One region of the Micromonospora sp. NPDC023888 genome, then DNA from elsewhere that is predicted to be linked to it. Evidence: riboswitches for the same ligand, from Rfam matches in the RefSeq annotation. Region 1 holds a riboswitch; each other region holds the start of a gene.
What was found. A riboswitch is a leader RNA that binds a small molecule or an ion and turns the genes downstream of it on or off. The one in region 1 is predicted to bind S-adenosylmethionine.
Positions count from the first base shown of each region.

Region 2: another riboswitch for S-adenosylmethionine. It lies ahead of thrC (threonine synthase); the one in region 1 lies ahead of AB0F61_RS13165 (aminotransferase class V-fold PLP-dependent enzyme).
Region 3: another riboswitch for S-adenosylmethionine. It lies ahead of AB0F61_RS04100 (ABC transporter substrate-binding protein); the one in region 1 lies ahead of AB0F61_RS13165 (aminotransferase class V-fold PLP-dependent enzyme).

Region 1 is NZ_JBEZZW010000011.1:183,286-189,117, reverse strand. Features, by position in the region: gene AB0F61_RS13180 (DUF4031 domain-containing protein) at 1-71, shown strand, start outside; gene AB0F61_RS13175 (metal-dependent phosphohydrolase) at 37-699, opposite strand; gene AB0F61_RS13170 (FUSC family protein) at 806-2,041, shown strand; gene AB0F61_RS13165 (aminotransferase class V-fold PLP-dependent enzyme) at 2,053-3,321, opposite strand; SAM riboswitch class IV at 3,368-3,488, opposite strand; gene AB0F61_RS13160 (PrsW family intramembrane metalloprotease) at 3,554-4,993, shown strand; gene AB0F61_RS13155 (hypothetical protein) at 5,016-5,183, opposite strand; gene AB0F61_RS13150 (co-chaperone GroES) at 5,275-5,613, opposite strand; gene AB0F61_RS13145 (AI-2E family transporter) at 5,720-5,832, shown strand, end outside.
Region 2 is NZ_JBEZZW010000004.1:265,151-270,982, forward strand. Features, by position in the region: gene AB0F61_RS05805 (ABC transporter permease subunit) at 1-355, shown strand, start outside; gene AB0F61_RS05810 (DUF4232 domain-containing protein) at 365-1,054, opposite strand; gene AB0F61_RS05815 (DoxX family protein) at 1,581-2,036, shown strand; gene AB0F61_RS05820 (metalloregulator ArsR/SmtB family transcription factor) at 2,263-2,568, opposite strand; gene AB0F61_RS05825 (DMT family transporter) at 2,660-3,628, shown strand; gene AB0F61_RS05830 (hypothetical protein) at 3,775-3,975, shown strand; SAM riboswitch class I at 4,060-4,195, shown strand; gene thrC (threonine synthase) at 4,206-5,492, shown strand; gene AB0F61_RS05840 (GNAT family N-acetyltransferase) at 5,825-5,832, shown strand, end outside.
Region 3 is NZ_JBEZZW010000003.1:228,978-234,809, forward strand. Features, by position in the region: gene corA (magnesium/cobalt transporter CorA) at 1-54, opposite strand, end outside; gene AB0F61_RS04095 (amino acid transporter) at 221-2,179, shown strand; SAM riboswitch class IV at 2,265-2,376, shown strand; gene AB0F61_RS04100 (ABC transporter substrate-binding protein) at 2,647-3,510, shown strand; gene AB0F61_RS04105 (amino acid ABC transporter permease) at 3,550-4,332, shown strand; gene AB0F61_RS04110 (amino acid ABC transporter ATP-binding protein) at 4,329-5,072, shown strand; gene AB0F61_RS04115 (Na+/H+ antiporter) at 5,087-5,832, opposite strand, start outside.

The DNA of each region.
Region 1 (5,832 bases):
TCCGCGCCGCCGACCTGCGCCGCCCGAAGCACCTGGTCAGCCCGCGCCCGACGGCGGCACCGCAGCGGTGAGCGTGGCCAGTTCGCGGCGCACGTTGCCCCGGGCGGGCTCCTCCCAGCGGGCCGCCAGCGGCGGCAGCCGGAACAGCGCGGGCAGCGCCAGCAGACCGTCCAGCACCGCCGCCCGCCCAGCCCGGAAGGCCGGCTCCGGCACGTGCGCGTACTCCCGTCGGATCGCCGTCGCGTACCTGTCGTAGTCGGCCGGGGGCGTGGCCAGCACGGCGAGGTCCGCGTCGCAGAGCAGGGCGCCGTCCCGGTCGTCCGGACCCACCACGTGCCCGGCGGTCAGCAGCACCAGCCGGCGTACCTCGGCCGCCGTGGGCACCGGCACCCCGAGCCCGGTGAGCACGCTCTCGGCCAGCGCGGCGCTGTCCTCTTCGTTGGCGGCACCCGTGGCCCGCGGGTCGTAGACCGCGTCGTGCCACCAGGCCGCCAGCCGGACGAGGTCGGCCCGGTCGGCCAGCTCGGCGTGCTCGTCCACCACGTCGAGCACCGCCGTCAGGTGGGCCACCGTGTGGTAGTGCCGGTGCGGCTCCCGCCACCGGTCGAGCAGCCGCTCCCCGGCCCGGGTCCACCCCGCGCCCGGCTTCACACCAGCACCCCGGGCTGCCGCCCGCCACCGCTCCAGCAGATCGACCACCGGCCGAGTCTGCCGCATCCGGCCACGGCGCGCGACGCCGAAGGATTCAGCCGGCCTGTCCGGGGTAGTCGCGCCCATGGCGGTGGCCCGGGACAAGAGACCTCCGATGGTGCGACGCGCCCCGTTGCGTGACGGGTTGGTGGACGTCGACGGGGCGCGCATCGCCGAGGCCACCGAGCAACTGCGGCATCGTGGCCGGGCCACCCTGCACGACCGGCTGCACCGGGTGCGGATGGCCGGCGGACTGGCCCTGCAGGCGGGGCTGGCCGCCGGGCTGGCGTACCTCATCTCGCACAAGGTGCTCGGCAACCCGCAACCGGTCTTCGCGCCGATCTCCGCGGTCGGCACCCTGGCCGCGTCGGTCGGCCAGCGGTTCCGCCGCACCGTGGAGCTGATCGTCGGGGTGGGGATCGGTGTCGCCATCGGCGACTTCCTGATCTACCTGCTCGGCACCGGGGCCTGGCAGCTCGGCCTGGTGGTCACCGTCGCGATCCTGTTCACGATCTTCGCCGGGGCGAGCGTCGCCATCGTCATCCAGGCGGCGGCCACGGCGGTGCTGATCGTGACGCTGAGCCCGTCCACCCAGAATCTGGAGATCCCGCGCTTCGTGGACGCCTTTCTCGGTGGTGGCGTCGCGCTCCTGGTGACCGCCCTGCTGCTGCCGCTGAACCCGCTCCGGGTGATCAACCGGGCCGCCCGGCCGGCGCTCGACCTGCTCGCCGCCCAGCTCGACGTCACCGCGGACGGGTTGCGCAGCCGGGACCGCGCCAGTGTCCAGCGGGCCCTGGATCGGCTGCGCAACAACAAGGATGAACTGAACACGTTGTCCGAGGCGATCGAGGGGGCGAAGGAGACCGCCACCCTCTCCCCGGCCCGCTGGCACCGCCGCAGCGAGTTGATCCACTACGCGGAGGCGGCCGACCCGATCGACCGGGCGATGCGCAACACCGGCACGCTGATCCGCCGGTCCGTCACGTTGATCGAGGACGAGGAGCCGGTGCCGGACCCGATGCCGGACGCGATCGGCCACCTCGCCGAGTCGGTCCGGCTGCTCAAACACGAGTTCGCCGCCGGCGAGGAACCGGAGAAGGCCCGGGAGCGGTCACTGCGCGCGGTCAGCGAGGCCGGGCGGGCGTACGGCGCCGGCGTCGGCTTCTCCGGCAGCGTGGTCGTCGCCCAGATCCGGACCACCGCCAGCGACCTGCTGGTGGCCTCCGGGATCGAGCAGGAGGAGGCGAACCGGTGGATCCGCACCGCCTTCGGGGAGCAGGAGCGGCCGATGGGTGAGCCGGCTGAGCCGGGCGGGGCGCCGAAACCACCGACCGCCCCGCCCGTCGGCTGACCGCAGCCGCCTCAGCCCAGCTCGGCGAGCGCCGTGAGCAGTTGGTCCACCTGGTCGACGGTGCTGCCCAGGCCGATGCTGGCGCGCAACGCCGTGGGCGGCAGGTCCCGTCGGCCGGTCCGTCCCGCCGCCTCGGCGAGCAGCCGCCGGGCCAGCGGGTGGGCACAGAACAACCCGTCGCGTACGCCGATCCGGTGCGCGGTGGACAGCCGCGCGGCCACGTCGGCGGAGTCCCAGCCGGCGACCACGAACGAGACGATGCCGACCCGGGGCGCGTCCGGGCCGAAGGTGCGCAGCTCCACCACGTGCGGCAGCGCCTCGATGCCGGCCCGCAGACGCGCCAGCAGCGCCTGCTCGCGGGCGGCGAGCGCGACCCGGTCCGCCGCGCCGAGCGCCGCGCACACGGCCGCCAGCGCGACCGCGCCGAGCAGGTTCGGGGTGCCACCCTCATGCCGGGCCGGACCGGTTGCCCAGGTCACGTCGTGGGTGGCCGGGCCGACGTGGCTGGTGGCGCCGCCACCCGCCAGGTACGGCGGGGCGGCGTCCAGCCAGTCCGCCCGGCCGATCAGCACGCCCGCACCGAACGGCGCGTACAGCTTGTGGCCGGACACGGCCAGGTAGTCGACGTCGAGCGCGAGGAGGTCGACCGGGGCGTGCGGGGCTAGCTGCGCGGCATCGAGCACGATCCGGGCACCGTGCCGGTGCGCCACCCGGGCCAGCTCGGCGACCGGCCACCGCTCACCTGTCACGTTGCTCGCACCGGTAACCGCGACCAGCACCGGCAGCGCCGGGCTGTTGCCCCGGCGCAGCTCGGTGAGGGCGGCGGCAAGGTCGCGTACCGCCCCGGCGGGATCGGCGGGCACCGGCAGCCGCACCGAACCGCGCGGCCAGGGCAGCAGGTTGGCGTGGTGCTCGCCCGCGAAGGTGACCACTGTGGTGCCGGCCGGCAGCGACCGCGCCAGCAGGTTGAGCGCGTCGGTGGTGTTGCGGGTGAAGATCACGTGATCGTCGGCGCGGACGCCGAAGAAGTCACCTACCGTCTGCCGGGCCTGCTCGTAGGCGAGGGTGCAGCGCCGCGACAGCGCGCCCGCGCCACGATGCACGCTGGCGTACCAGGGCAGCAGCTCAGCCACCGCGTCGGCGGCGGCCCGCGCGCACGGTGCGCTCGCCGCGTAGTCCAGGTTGATCTCACCCGGCACGCCGAGGACGTCGAGCGGCGCCGACGACGCGGGCGCGACGGCGGGCAGGGCGGGCAGCGAGGGAACGAGGGTGACGGACATGCCGGAACCTCCGGGGTCAGGGACCCCGGGTGCGGCATCGGGACGGGGTCCGCGCTTGCCCAGCACACCGATCGGGCTGGGCCCGGTCATCACCCGGGGCACCCCACCGCGAACTCGACGAGGGTTGCCGGCCAGCAAGCCGGGGCTGAACGCTGGCACTCGTGACCTGTCGGCAGCATAGCGGCAACCGAGGCGACCGGACCAGCCGGCGGAGGATGGCTACGCTGACCGCATGGCCGACACCCCGCCCGGTACGCCCCTGCCGTCGTCGCCCGCGCCCGCGGCCCCGTCCGTCGGCCAGGCGCCCCGGATGCCGCTGCGCCGGCCGGGCCGGCGGCGTTTCCTGGCGTTGGCCGGGGTGGTGGTGCTCATCGCCGCCTGCGCGGTGTTCATGGTCTTCACGCTCGGCCGGTCGCTCGGCGTGCAGGCCCTGCTGATCGGGGTGGCCGCCGCCATCCTGCCGGTGCCGGTGCTTGTCGCCTGCTTCCTCTGGCTGGACCGGTACGAACCGGAGCCGTTGAAGTATCTGATCTTCTGCTTCGCCTGGGGCGCGTTCGTCTCCACCGCCGCCTCGCTCACGGTCAACGACTTCGCCGCCAACCGGTTCGCCGACTGGGGGCTGCCCGACGCGCTCACCGGTGTGCTTGTGGCGCCGTTCATCGAGGAGTTGACCAAGGCGCTGGGCCCGATCCTGCTGCTGGTCTTCCGGCGGCGGGAGTGGTCCGGGATCACCGACGGCCTGGTCTACTGCGGCCTGTCCGCTGTCGGTTTCGCCATGGTGGAGAACATCCTCTACCTGGGTGGGGTGGGCTTCGCGTCCGGAGCCGACCGGTACGGCCCGGTGACCGGCATCAACCAGGTCATCGCGATCTTCATCCTGCGGATCCTGCTGTTCGGGTTCGCCCATCCGCTCTTCACCTCGATGACCGGTGTGGGGCTGGGCATCGCGGCGCGGACGGCCGACCGGCGGGTCCGGGTGCTCGCCCCGGTCGCCGGCCTGCTGCTGGCGATGATGTTGCACGGCACGTGGAACCTGCTGCCCACGCTGACCCAGGCCACCGGCGAGCCGTTGATCATGCTGTACGGCTTCCTGGGCCTGATGGTGCCGGTCTTCTTCGGCACTGTGGGTTTCGCGGTGTGGCTGCGCGCCTGGGAGGGGCGGCTCACCGAGCGGACCCTGCCGGACTACGTACGCGCCGGCTGGCTGAGCCCGCCCGAGGTGGCCGCGCTGAGCAGTCTGGGCCGGCGGCACGCGGCCCGCAGTTGGGCGCGGCGGGTGGCCGGCGACGCCGGGGTGCGGGCGATGCGCGGGTACCAGTCCGCCGCCACCCGATTGGCCCTGCTGCGCGACGGCTCGCTGCGCGGCCTGGATCGCAAGCCCGCCGACCAGGAACGGACCGCGCGGGAGGAGCGGGAGTTGCTCGACGCGATCGGCGCGTACCGGTCGTTCTTCGTCGGCCGGGACCCGCAGGCCCCGACGGGGGTCTGGGACGGCAGCCGCTACCACCTGCGCTTCCCGGACGGTACGCAGCGTCCGGTGGACGCGCCGGACGAGCCGGTGGTGCCGATCCCGGTGGTGCTGGCCCCGGCGCCACCGCCTCCGGTGGGCTATGCCCCGCCCGGCTGGCCCGGCCTGCGCTCGACGGCGCCGTGGCCGCCGGGTCACCCCTGACGGCGGGCGCCGGCCGGCGGCGTCAGGTCATCAGCGAGGTGAGAAAGTCACCGAAGCCCTGGAACATCGCCATCAGCGCAGCCCCGATGGCCTTGAAGATCTGTGCGGCACCGTCCGGCCGGAAGGCCATGAAGTAGATCAGGAACGCGACACTGCCCCAGGTCAACAGCTTCTTCACGAATACTGGCATCGTCCCTCCCCAGGGCCACGGTCGCCGGATGGCTTCCCGTCGTGCGGCCCGGCAAACGATGCGCGGCGCGGCCCGGTGGCCGGGGGGTAGGTCAGAGGTAGAGGCCGGTGGGGTCGTTCTCGATCCGCTCGGCGGCCACCGCGTGCACGTCGCGTTCGCGCAGCAGCACGTACCCGCGGCCGTGCAGCTCGACCTCGGAGCGGTCGTCCGGGTCGAAGAGCACCCGGTCGCCGGAGACGATGGCGCGCACGTTCGGCCCCACCCCGACCGCGGTGGCCCAGGCGAGGCGCTTGCCGACCTGGGCGGTCGCCGGGATGACGATGCCGGCGGTGGAGCGACGCTCGCCCTCGCCGCCCTCCATCCGCACGAGTACGCGGTCGTGCAGCAGGCGGATCGGCAGGCCGGCGTCCAGATCATTGTCGGCGGTCACGCCGCAGACGCTACCGTGTGGCCGACGGCGGGTCCGCTTGTGGTTACGCCGGTGGTGGTCTGGGCATTGTGTGGCGGAACTGCCCTACGGTGTCGGGAACGGACGTATGCTGTCCGACCTGTTGTCGTGGGCGGGCCGGTTTCACTGCCAGGAGGTGCGCTTGAGCCGCTTCGAGCGGGTACGCGGGCGGCTTCGTCGCGCCTACCAGGCGCGACAGGA
Region 2 (5,832 bases), on a different contig from region 1:
GGAACCCACCGAGGGGCTGCTCCGGTTGCTGGCCGTGCTCGGCTACCTGGCGGTCGTACTGCTGGTGGTGGCCGGGCTGGCGTTCCTGCTGTCGGTGACCACGGACGCCGCGCTCGGCGCGGTCGGCGGTGCGGTGCTGCTCTGGATCCTGTCCAGCATCCTGGACCAGATCACCGCCCTGGGCGCGCTGCGGGACTTCCTGCCCACCCATTTCAGCACCGCCTGGCTGGGGCTGCTCTCGACCCCGGTGCAGACCGACGACGTGGTACGCGGCTGCGTCTCCGCGATCGGTTACGCGACGTTGTTCTGGGGGCTGGCGTTCTGGCGCTTCACCCGCAAGGACATCACGTCGTAGCGGCGGGGCTCACAGCCGGCTGTCGGGTGGGCTCACCGACGACGGCACCGCGCTGGGCGTCGGCGGCGGGGCCGGCCGGGTCGGTGCCGGCGCCGGCGAGTCGGCCTTCTTCCAGGCGCTGACGCCGATCCGACCGGTGTTGCCCAGGTCGATCGGGCCGTCCGGGTCCACCTCTTCGCCCGGCTGCCCGGCGGCGGGTGCCACCGTCAGGTACTCGCCGTTGGTGGCCACCACTGTCGAATCGGTGACCAGGTTGCGCCAGAGCACCACGGCAGTGGCCCGTTCGTTCGGGGCGAGGGTGAGCTTCCGGGGCGGTTGGTCGAAGCCCGAAGTGATCTCCTTGCCGCCGTTGACCACGCGCAGCATGATCGGCTCGTGCTGCTCGTCGAACACGTGCAGCACCGGGTACCCGTTGAGCTGGTAGGGGCGGTCACCGCAGTTGACCAGCTCCAAGCCGAGGGCGCGTAGGCCCATTGCGGCGTCCCCGCCGGTGGAGCGGATCCGGACACCGGAGGCCGGGCACTCGACCGGCGGGTCGGTGCTCGTGGACCGGCTCGGCGGCGTCGGCGGCGGGCTCGGAGGGTCCCCGCCCTGGCCCCGATGATCGGCCGGTACACAGGCGCCGAGCGTGAGCGCTGACGCGAGCGCCACGAACGCCCTGCTGGCCCGACGTGGTGCTGCCCTGTTGCGGGAGATCATGTGGCGATCCTCGCGTACGTGGGCGGCTCACCGTCGCCCGGCCCTGCCCGGGGTCCCCTCTGCCGCCACGTCGGTGGGAGGACCTCTTCGGGTGCCTTTGGAGCTGAATCGTCTGCGTCATCACCCGGTACCGGCAGTCCTTGTCCCCACGGTCGGTCACCACCGGTCGTGAACGCCCCAGCGTGGTCGCGCAGGTCTCAACCGTGATGGTCGGGCCTTGCGAGTGCGCCTCCGTGGTCGGCGCAGGAGAGCTGGCCGAGCCCGAGCTGACCGCCCGAACCGGGCGGCTCGACCTGCGGTACCCACAGTATGGGAGCGTGCCCACGGCGGACGAAGCTGCCGGAATTTGGGAGTAGTCGCAGCTCAGAGGCGTGGAGGCGGCCTTGCGTCGCCGAGAACGCTCGACGCGGGGCCGCGGCCGCCGGTACATTCCGACCGGGGACTTTCCCACTGACAAGGAATTTATAAACTTCGATGGTTTCATGCCTCACATTGAAGGGATCAGATTCCTTCGATGGAGGTACCGATGAACGTTCCTCGGCTCGGCGGGCCGACCCTGTCCCTGTTCCGCATCGTGATCGGCCTGCTGTTCACGTTGCACGGCCTCACCTCGGTCTTCGGGTTGTTCGGCGGCAACCCGATGACCGGTGAGGCGATAGCGCTCGGCACCTGGCCGGGCTGGTGGGCCGCGCTGATCCAGCTGGTCTGCGGCACCCTGGTGCTGGCCGGGCTCTTCACCCGACCCGCCGCTCTTCTCGCATCCGGCTCGATGGCGTACGCCTACTTCGTCGTGCACCAACCGGATCATGTGCTGCCCCTGCGCAACGGTGGTGAGCTGTCGGCGCTCTTCTGCTGGTCGTTCCTGCTGGTCGCGGCCCTCGGCCCGGGTTCCTGGGCGCTCGACAACCTGCTCGCCCGTCGCCGCGACGTTCGGTCCGTTCCAGCGGTGCCGGTGGCCGAGCCCGGCTCGATGGTCGTTTGACCGCACCCGTACCGCGTCGCCGGGGCCTCGACGAGGTGGCTCCGGCGACGCGTCCGGTCGGGGGTCGCCCCCGGAGTGGTCTGTCTGCCCGGGGTGTAGCGGAACCCGGCTCTGCGCTGATGTCGTGAACGATTCAGCTCCATAGCGTGCGCGGGTGGCAGGTCTCACCCGCCCCGCGAGCGCCGGGGGGCGAAGGGCGAGAGCTGGGGGCGGCGAAGCGGGAGCGTCAGGCCGGCGTGCGCGTGCCGAGGACCGCGTCCAGCAGGCCCGGGTAGAGCTTGTCCAGCTCGTCGCGGCGGAGTCGGACCAGGCGGCTGGTGCCGGCGGCCCGGGTGCGGGTCAGGCCGGCCTCGCGCAGCACCTTGAGGTGGTGGCTGCGGGTCGCCTTGGAGACGCCGAAGTCGAAGCTGCCGCAGGTCGCCTCGCCGCCCTCGACAAGCGCCCGCACGATCTGTAGCCGCACGTCGTCGGCGAGTGCGGCAAGCACTGTGGTGACCGGTACGTCGGTCAGGTCGGGTTCGTGCGGCTCCATGTGACCAGTGTAACCCTTGTTCGACAACTATCGAACAACACCCTATGGTCGGTGTCGTTGGTTCGACGATACTCGAACATTGGAGTTGACCATGCGACCCCGTGCCGCCGCCTATCCTCTGCTCGCCGTGCTCGGCTGGGGCGTGATGTTCCCGGTCCTGGCCAGTGCCCTGACCCGGGTCGACCCACTCAACCTGACCACCGCCCGCTACCTGCTCGCCAGCGTCGTCCTGGTCGCCATCCTGCTGCTGCGCGAAGGTGCCGGCGCGCTGCGCCACGGCGGCCGGACGGGCGAGATCCTGCTGCTCGGCGTGGTCGGCTTCGCCGGCTTCAACGTGCTCACCAACCTCGCGCTCGAACACGCCGCCCCGCAGCAGATCGCCCTCTTCGTGGCCACCACCCCGCTGATCACCCAGTTGGTCCGCTGGGCCCGTGACGGCGTACGGCCGAAGCCGCTCCTGCTGGCCCTCTCCCTGGTGGCGCTCCTCGGAGTCGGCCTGGTGATCACCCGCGGGAGCCTGGCCGGGCTCGGCCAGTTCGGTCTCGGTGGGCTGATGATGATCGGCGCGGTGCTCGGCTGGGGCATCTACACGCACGGTGCCAGCCGGTTCGGCGACTGGTCGCCGCTGCGCTTCACGACCCTGACCGCGCTCGCCGGCACGGCGGCCATGCTGGCCGCGAGCATCGGCGCGGACGCCGTCGGCTGGCAGCACGCGCCGGCCGCCGCCGACCTCGCGGCGGTCACCCCACAACTGGCGTACGCCGTGGTCATCGGCGCGGTGGTCGCGGTCCTGGCCTGGAACACCGGTGTGCAGCGGCTCGGTGCCGCCAACGCCGCGCTGTTCATGAACCTGGTCCCGGTCACCACCTTCGCGGTGCAGATCGCCCGCGGCTACCGCCCGGAGCCGATCGAGCTGGCCGGGGCCGCCATCACCATCGGTGCGCTTGTCGCCGCGAACCTCGCCACCAGGGCGCGGACCCGGCCTTCGCCGTCGCCGCGGTCGACCGCGATCACCGACCAGGTCGCGGTGGTCGACCCCGTCGCGGTGAGCGCCCGCTGACCCCACCCGCCGTCGTCCCACGCCCCAGCGGCGGGGGAGATAGCGGCGGCGCATCCGTGGCACGATGAGCCGCCTGCCCCTGCCACCGATCGTGCGGTCGGCCATCCAGCGAGGGGCATCGTCGTGACGTCGATCGAGAGCAGCCGATGAGCCCCGTGCAGCGCGCCGTGGTCGTCCTGGTGTCCGTCATGACCGGGCTCGTCCTCGTGTGGGGTGCGATATGGCTGGTCGCCGGGGACGGGCGGCCCACCGGTGGCGCCATCGCGGTCGCCGGCTGGATTCTGGTGGCGGTGCTTGTCGCCTTCGGTGCCGTGACGATCTATCTCGGGAAGCGCCGCCGCCGGTAACTGGCTGAGTTGCTCGGCTCACAGCGTGGGATCCGCGGTAGAGGCGGCGGACATAGTTGCCTAGACTCGACTGCACAACTGCATACCTCATCCAGAGGGGCTGAGGGATACGGCCCGACGACGCCCCGGCAACCACCCCGCGCGCTCATCGCTGAGCGACCCGCGGGGCAGGTGCCAATTCCGTCCCCGCCGCACGGTGCGATGTGGGGAAAGATGAGAGGACTCTCGACATGACGTCGACGCTCGCCGCCTCCGGCATCGACACCTCCGCCAGCCCCGCCCGCGCACTGGTCTGTCGTGCCTGCTCGGCCCGTTACCCGCTCGTCGCCCAGCACGCCTGCTACGAGTGTTTCGGCCCGCTTGAGGTCGACTACGACACCGCCGCACTGGCCACCGTCACCCGCGAGCAGATCGAGGCCGGCCCGGAGAACATCTGGCGCTACGCCGCACTGCTCCCCGCCGGTCAGGACCCGGCCACCCGGGTCACCCTCGACCCGGGGCTGACCCCGCTGGTGGCGGCCCCGCGCCTCGCCGCCGAGCTGGGCATCACCGCACCGCTGTGGGTCAAGGACGACAGCGGCAACCCGACCCACTCGTTCAAGGACCGGGTCGTCTCGGTGGCGCTCACCGCCGCGAAGGCGCTCGGTTTCACCCGGTTCGCCTGCGCGTCGACGGGCAACCTGGCCAACTCGGTGGCCGCGCACGCCGCCCGTGCGGGGGTGCCGTCGGTGGTCTTCATCCCCAGCGACCTGGAGCAGGGCAAGGTCATCACCACCGCCGTCTACGGCGGCGAGCTGGTCGCCATCGACGGCTCCTACGACGACGTCAACCGGCTCTGCGGCGAGCTGGTGGAGACCGACGAATTCGAGGACACCGCGTTCGTCAACGTGAACGTCCGGCCGTACTACGCGGAGGGGTCCAAGACCCTCGGCTACGAGGTGGCCGAGCAGCTCGGCTGGCGCATCCCGGCGCAGGTGGTCATCCCGATGGCCAGCGGCGAACTGCTCACCAAGATCGACAAGGCGTTCTCCGAGCTGGTGGAGATCGGCCTGGTCGAGGCGCCGGCCGGCGGCTGGAAGGTCTTCGGAGCGCAGTCCGCCGGCTGCAACCCGATCGCCGTCGCGCTGCACGACGACAGCGACACGATCATCCCGGTCAAGCCCACCGGCATCGCCAAGTCGCTGAACATCGGCGACCCGGCCGCCGGCGTCTACGCCCTGGAGGCGGTCCGCCGCACCGGCGGCTGGATGGAGTACGCCGACGACGACGAGATCCGCGCCGGCATCCGCGATCTGGCCCGCACCACAGGTGTCTTCGCCGAAACCGCAGGCGGGGTGACCGTGGCGGTGCTCCGCAAGCTTGTCGAATCCGGTCGGCTCGACCCGACGGCGGAGACCGTCGTGTTCAACACCGGCGAGGGTCTGAAGACCGTCGACGCGGTGGCCGGCCAGGTCGGACCGACCCACCACATCAAGCCCTCGCTGCGCGCCGCCCGCGACGCCGGCCTCCTCGGCTGACCCGGCCCGCCGGGTCGGCCCGTTGATCCACTCGGGTTCCTGGAAGCCGCGGTAATCGCCCGGCCCGGACACCCCGTTCTCAGGAAACCCGAGTGGATCAAACGTGTAACTGGGGTTTCGCTGTGAGTATGGAAAACCCGCCCCTGCGGACTTGACGGCAGGAACCGGACGGCGCAAGATGCTCCGTGCGGGAGGGCATTTCGCCGAAGACTTTTGAAGTTCTTGCGACCCAACGCCGGAGGCGTTGTGCGAGTGTCCCTCCCGACCACGTTCGATCGGGCCAGCGAATAATTCGCTGGCCCGATCGCTTTCCCGGGCGCACGCTCAGCGGCATGAGCAT
Region 3 (5,832 bases), on a different contig from region 1:
GTCCAGTTGGCGACCGAAACCACCACCGGGGCGGAAGCGACGGCCACCGACCATGCCTGTCCCCTCCCCCGGCGCCGTCCGGCCCGGTGCGCTCCCGCCAACCCGGGGGCGCTGCATCCCCCATGTCTGTGACCCGAAACCCGCCCGTCGCCGAATGGGTTCCGGGCACCCGGGGACGGGCGCGGCCCAACGGGCGGATACTCACGGTGACCATGGGCGGATGACGGGGGACGCGCCGATGGAGGTCGACAGGCGCGGCGGCCGGCTGCGGGGGTGGTTGCTCGACGCCGGCTCGGACCAGGCGGTGCGGCACCCGGGGCCGCACCGACGCCCGTCGGAGCACCGGCACCATCCGTGGTGGAAGGTGATGTGCCTGACCGGCGTCGACTACTTCTCCACCCTGGGCTACCAGCCGGGCATCGCGGCGCTGGCCGCCGGGGCACTGTCGCCGGTGGCGACGCTGGTGCTGGTGCTGGTGACCCTGCTGGGCGCGCTGCCGGTCTACCGGCGGGTGGCGGTGGAGAGCCCGCACGGTGAGGGTTCCATCGCGATGCTCGTACGCCTGCTGAGCTACTGGCCGGGCAAGTTGCTGGTGCTGGTGCTGCTCGGTTTCGCGGCCACCGACTTCATCATCACCATCACCCTGTCGGCCGCCGACGCGACCGCGCACATCGACGAGAACCCGTTCTGGCCGAGTGGGCTCAAGGGGCACGAGGTGCTGGTCACCCTGTTGCTCGTGTCGCTGCTGGGGGCGGTGTTCCTCAAGGGTTTCACCGAGGCCATCGGGATCGCCGTCGTCCTGGTCGCGGTCTACCTGACGCTGAACGCGGTGGTGGTGGCCGACGCGCTGTGGCGGGTGGTGACGCATCCCAGCGCGGTCGAGGACTGGACCACCACGCTCACCACCGGGCACGGCGATCCCTGGCTGGTGGTCGGGCTGTCGCTGCTGGTCTTCCCGAAACTGGCGTTGGGCCTGTCCGGCTTCGAGACCGGGGTGGCGGTGATGCCGAGCGTGCGGGGCGACCCGCAGGACTCGGAGGCTCGACCGCTGGGCCGGATCCGCGGCGCGCGCCGACTGCTCACCACCGCCGCGGTGATCATGAGCGTCTTCCTGATCACCAGCAGCGTGACGACCACCATCCTGATCCCGGCGGAGGACTTCCGCCCGGGTGGGCCGGCGAACGGCCGGGCGCTTGCCTACCTGGCGCACCAGCACCTCGGGGAGGTGTTCGGCACCGTCTACGACCTGTCCACAATCGGGATCCTCTGGTTCGCGGGAGCGTCGGCGATGGCCGGTCTGCTCAACCTCGTCCCCCGCTACCTGCCCCGCTACGGCATGGCACCGGCCTGGGCGCGGGCCGTCCGGCCGCTGGTGCTGGTCTTCACCACGGTGGCCTTCCTGATCACTGTCGTCTTCGAGGCCAGCGTGGACGCGCAGGGTGGCGCGTACGCCACGGGTGTGCTGGTGTTGATCACCTCGGCGGCGACGGCGGTGACGCTCGCGGCGGCCCGGCGGCGTCAGCGCGGTCGCACCATCGCGTTCGGCGTCATCGCCGTGGTCTTCGTCTACACCACACTGGCGAACGTGGTGGAACGCCCCGACGGCGTCAAGATCGCGGCCTGTTTCATCGGCGGGATCATCGTGGTCTCGCTGCTGTCCCGGGTCTCCCGGGCCTACGAGCTGCGGGTGGACCGGGTCGAGTTGGATCCGGTCGCCACCCGGATGATCGACGAGCGTGCCGGACGGCGCATCCGGCTCGTCGCCCACGAGCCCGACCGGCACGACGAGGCCGAATACCGCGCCAAGTTGAAACAGACGATGGCGGACAACGACTTCCCCGACGACAGCGACGTGATCTTCGTCGAGGTGCACGTCACCGACCCGTCGGACTTCGAGACCGAACTGCTGGTACGCGGCGGCCTGGCCGACGACCGCTTCGCGGTGCTCAGCCTGACCAGTTCCTCGGTGCCCAACGCGCTGGCCGTGCTGCTGCTGGAGATCCGCGACCGGACGGGGCGGCGACCGCACATCTACTTCGAGTGGAGCGAGGGCGGCCCGACCCGCAACTTCCTGCGCTACCTGGCGTTCGGGCAGGGCGCGATCGCCTCGGTCACCCGGGAGATCCTGCGCCGCCAGGAACCCGACCCGTGTCGCCGGCCGCACGTGCACGCTGGCTGACCTGCGGCCGGGCACCCGTTGGGCACGGTGAGCGTGGTCATAACGACTGGACGTTCCGCCCGGGCGTACTGCTAACCTCGCCGCAGGTCATGAGTGCCAGCGCGAAGCCCCGGCTCGCTGGCCGGCAACCCTCCTCCGCGGTGGGGTGCCCCGGGTGAAGACCAGGCACCGGCACGACGTCGGTGCAAGCGTGGCCTGGCACCCAGGTCAGCACAGACCCGGGAGAACCATGCACATCCTCGGCACCGCCCCACCGACCGACGTCGCGGAACTCCGCGGCGGTTGGCCCGCGCCGGCACTGACCCGGCGACGGCACGTGGACATGATGCGAATGTGCAGCGCCGCCTGTCGCGGCACCACGCACTAGCGCACCCCTTCCCGCACTTCTTCCCACCGGTACGCCCATCGGGCGTGCCGTCGGTGGCGCACGCCTGTGCGCGCCGAGACACCAGCCTTCGGAGACACCCGTGCGATTTCTTCCCGCCCTGACCCGAGCCGCCGCCCTGGGCGCGGCAACCATCCTGGCCGCCACCGCGCTCACCGCCTGCGGCGACGACAGCTCGTCCGATGCCACCGCCAACCCGTACGGTCTGGCCCAGCCGGGCGTGCTGCGGGCTGGCACCCTGACCGACGCCCCGCCGAACGTCTTCCTCAAGGACGGCAGGTTCACCGGCTTCGACAACGACCTGCTGACCGCCGTGGCCGGCAAGCTCGGCCTCACTGTGGAGTTCGTCGGCACCGACTTCTCCGCGCTGCTCTCCCAGGTCAACAACCACAAGTTCGACGTCGGCAGCTCCTCGATCACCATCACCGAGGCGCGCAAGAAGACAGTCGACTTCGGCAACGGCTACGACTTCGGCTACTTCGGCCTGGACGTTCCGGCCGGTTCACCGATCACCGGCTTCGACCAGCTCACCGGCAAGCGGGTCGTGGTGGTGCAGGGCACCGTGCAGGACGACTACGCCACCGGCAAGCAGCTCGACCCGGTGCGGGTCCCGGACTACAACGGCGCGATCAACCAGCTCAAGGCCGGCACCGCCGACGCGTGGATCGCCCCGGCCGAGATCGGCGAGAAGTCGGCCGCCGACAGCAACGGCAAGATCACCGTGGCGGCCAAGCAGCTCAGCCCGGCTCCGACCGCGTACGCCGTGGCCAAGGGCAGCGACAAGCTGCGCGAGGCGCTGAACAGGGGCCTCGACGAGGTCATCGCGGACGGCACGTGGAGCCGGTTGCAGACGCAGTACTACCCGGGCCGGCCGATCCCGGCGGACTTCAGGCCGGGCAGCGGCACGGTGCCGGCACCGACCGCGTCGGCGTCGGCCGCGTCCTGAACCGGTGACGAGCGAGCGGGGCGGTAGGAGAGGCGACCGATGGATCCGTTGAGCACCCTCTGGGAGACCTTCTTCGACGCCGACGCGATGCGCGAGGCGCTGCCCGAGATGCTGACCGTCGGGCTGCCCAACACGCTGATCCTGGCGGTCTCCGCCGCCCTGCTCGGCTCGGTGCTGGGCCTGCTGTTGGCCGTCGCCGGCATCTCCCGCAGTCGGTGGCTGCGCTGGCCGGCGCGGGTCTACACCGACGTGTTCCGAGGGCTGCCGGCGGCCGCGACGATCCTGCTGATCGGCGTCGGGCTGGCCCCGCTGGGCATGGAGGTCTGGGGGCCGGACCCCTACCCGTTGGGAATCCTGGCGCTGTCGCTCATCGCGGCCGCGTACATCGGGGAGATCTTCCGCTCTGGCATCCAGTCGGTGGAGGCCGCCCAACTGGAGGGTGCCCGTGCTCTCGGCTTCTCCTGGGCCGACGCGATGCGGCTGGTGATCATCCCGCAGGGCATCCGGCGGGTGCTGCCGGCCTGGGTGAACCAGCTCATCGCCCTGATCAAGGACTCCAGCCTGGTCTACTTCCTCGGCCTGGTGGCAAGTCAGCGGGAGCTGTTCCGGATCGGGCAGGACTACGCAGCCACCACCGGCAACGAGTCGGCGCTGCTGCTGGCTGGGCTCTGCTACCTGGCCCTCACCGTCCCCCTGACGCACGTCGTCAACTGGATCGACCGGCGGCTGCGCAACGGCCGGGCGGCAACCACACCGTCCGACGAGGACGAGGACGACGACACCACATCGGCGTACGCCGCGACGGAAGGACACCGGCGATGACCACAGTGACGACCACCTCGGTCAGCCTCGACGTCCGCGATGTGCACCTCGCCTTCGGACCGAACCGGGTGCTGCGCGGCGTCGACCTCACGGTGCCGCGCGGTGCGACGGCCTGTGTGATCGGCCCGTCCGGGTCGGGCAAGTCCACCCTGCTGCGCACCATCAACCGGCTGATCGAGCCGGACCGTGGCGACGTGCTGCTCGACGGGCGCAGCGTGCTGTCCGACGACCCGGACGCGCTGCGACAGCGGGTGGGCATGGTCTTCCAGCACTTCAACCTCTTTCCGCACCTGAGCGTGCTGCGCAACGTCACCCTCGCGCTGCGTCGGCTCCGCAAGCTCGGCGCGGACGAAGCGGAGACCGTCGCGCGGGACCACCTGGAGCTGGTGGGGTTGGCCGGCAAGGCCGACGCGCGGCCGGCGCAGCTCTCCGGTGGTCAGCAGCAGCGGGTGGCGATCGCCCGGGCGTTGGCGCTGCGCCCCGAGGTGATGCTCTTCGATGAGGCCACCTCGGCGCTCGACCCGGAGTTGGTCAAGGGCGTCCTCGGGGTGATGGCCGACCTGTCCGCCGCCGGCATGACCATGGTGGTAGTGACCCACGAGATGGGCTTCGCCCGGCAGGTCGCCGACACCGTCGCCTTCATGGACCGGGGCGTGGTGTTGGAGTCCGGCCCACCCGAGGCGATCTTCGAGCGGGCCGAGCATCCTCGGCTGCGCCGGTTCCTCGCACAGGTGCTCTGACCCAGCGCCGCCGCCTATTCGTTGGGCCCGCGCCCCAGCAGCCGAATCTCCTCGTTGTCCAGCGCGGCCTGGAGCTCCTGAAGCACGAGGTCGTCGATCTCCCGGTTGTCCCGCAGTCGGGTGATCTCCCGTCGCTTGTGGGCGAGGACGCCGAGGCGCAGCCGATGTTCCAGGCGACGTTCCTCGGCGGTGTTCCCCCCGGTCTCGTTGACGTCCGCCAGGTGCCGTTGGTACTCGGCCTGCAACCGGCGCACCGCCTCCTCGCGGGCACCGACCTCGGCGGCGACCTGCGGCAGGGCGGCCAGCCCCGCCTCGGTGGCCCGCCGCCGGGCATGCCTGGTCTCGTCCACGCGTTCCGGGTCACCGGTCAGCCCCGCCCAGCGCACCACCAGCGGCAGGGTGGTGCCCTGGAGGAGCATGATCAGCACGATCACCAGCGCGGTGACGAAGATGATCAGGTCACGTTCGACCACCGGTTGACCGGCGACCGTCATCGTCGGGACGGCCAGTGCGGCGGCGAGCGACACCGCGCCCCGGAAACCGGACCAGCCGCCCACGGTCCCCACCCGCCAGCCGGACGGACCCCCGCCGTCGTCCACCATCCGGCGACGCCGCAGCCGCGCCGACTGGGAGGTGAGGTAGATGAAGAGCAGCCGGGTGGAGACGACGACCAGGGTGACCACCACGACGATCACCAGCGCCCGTTGCGGCGAGGTGCTGGTGATGCCCCGCACCGCCCGGGGGATCTGCGTGCCGAGCA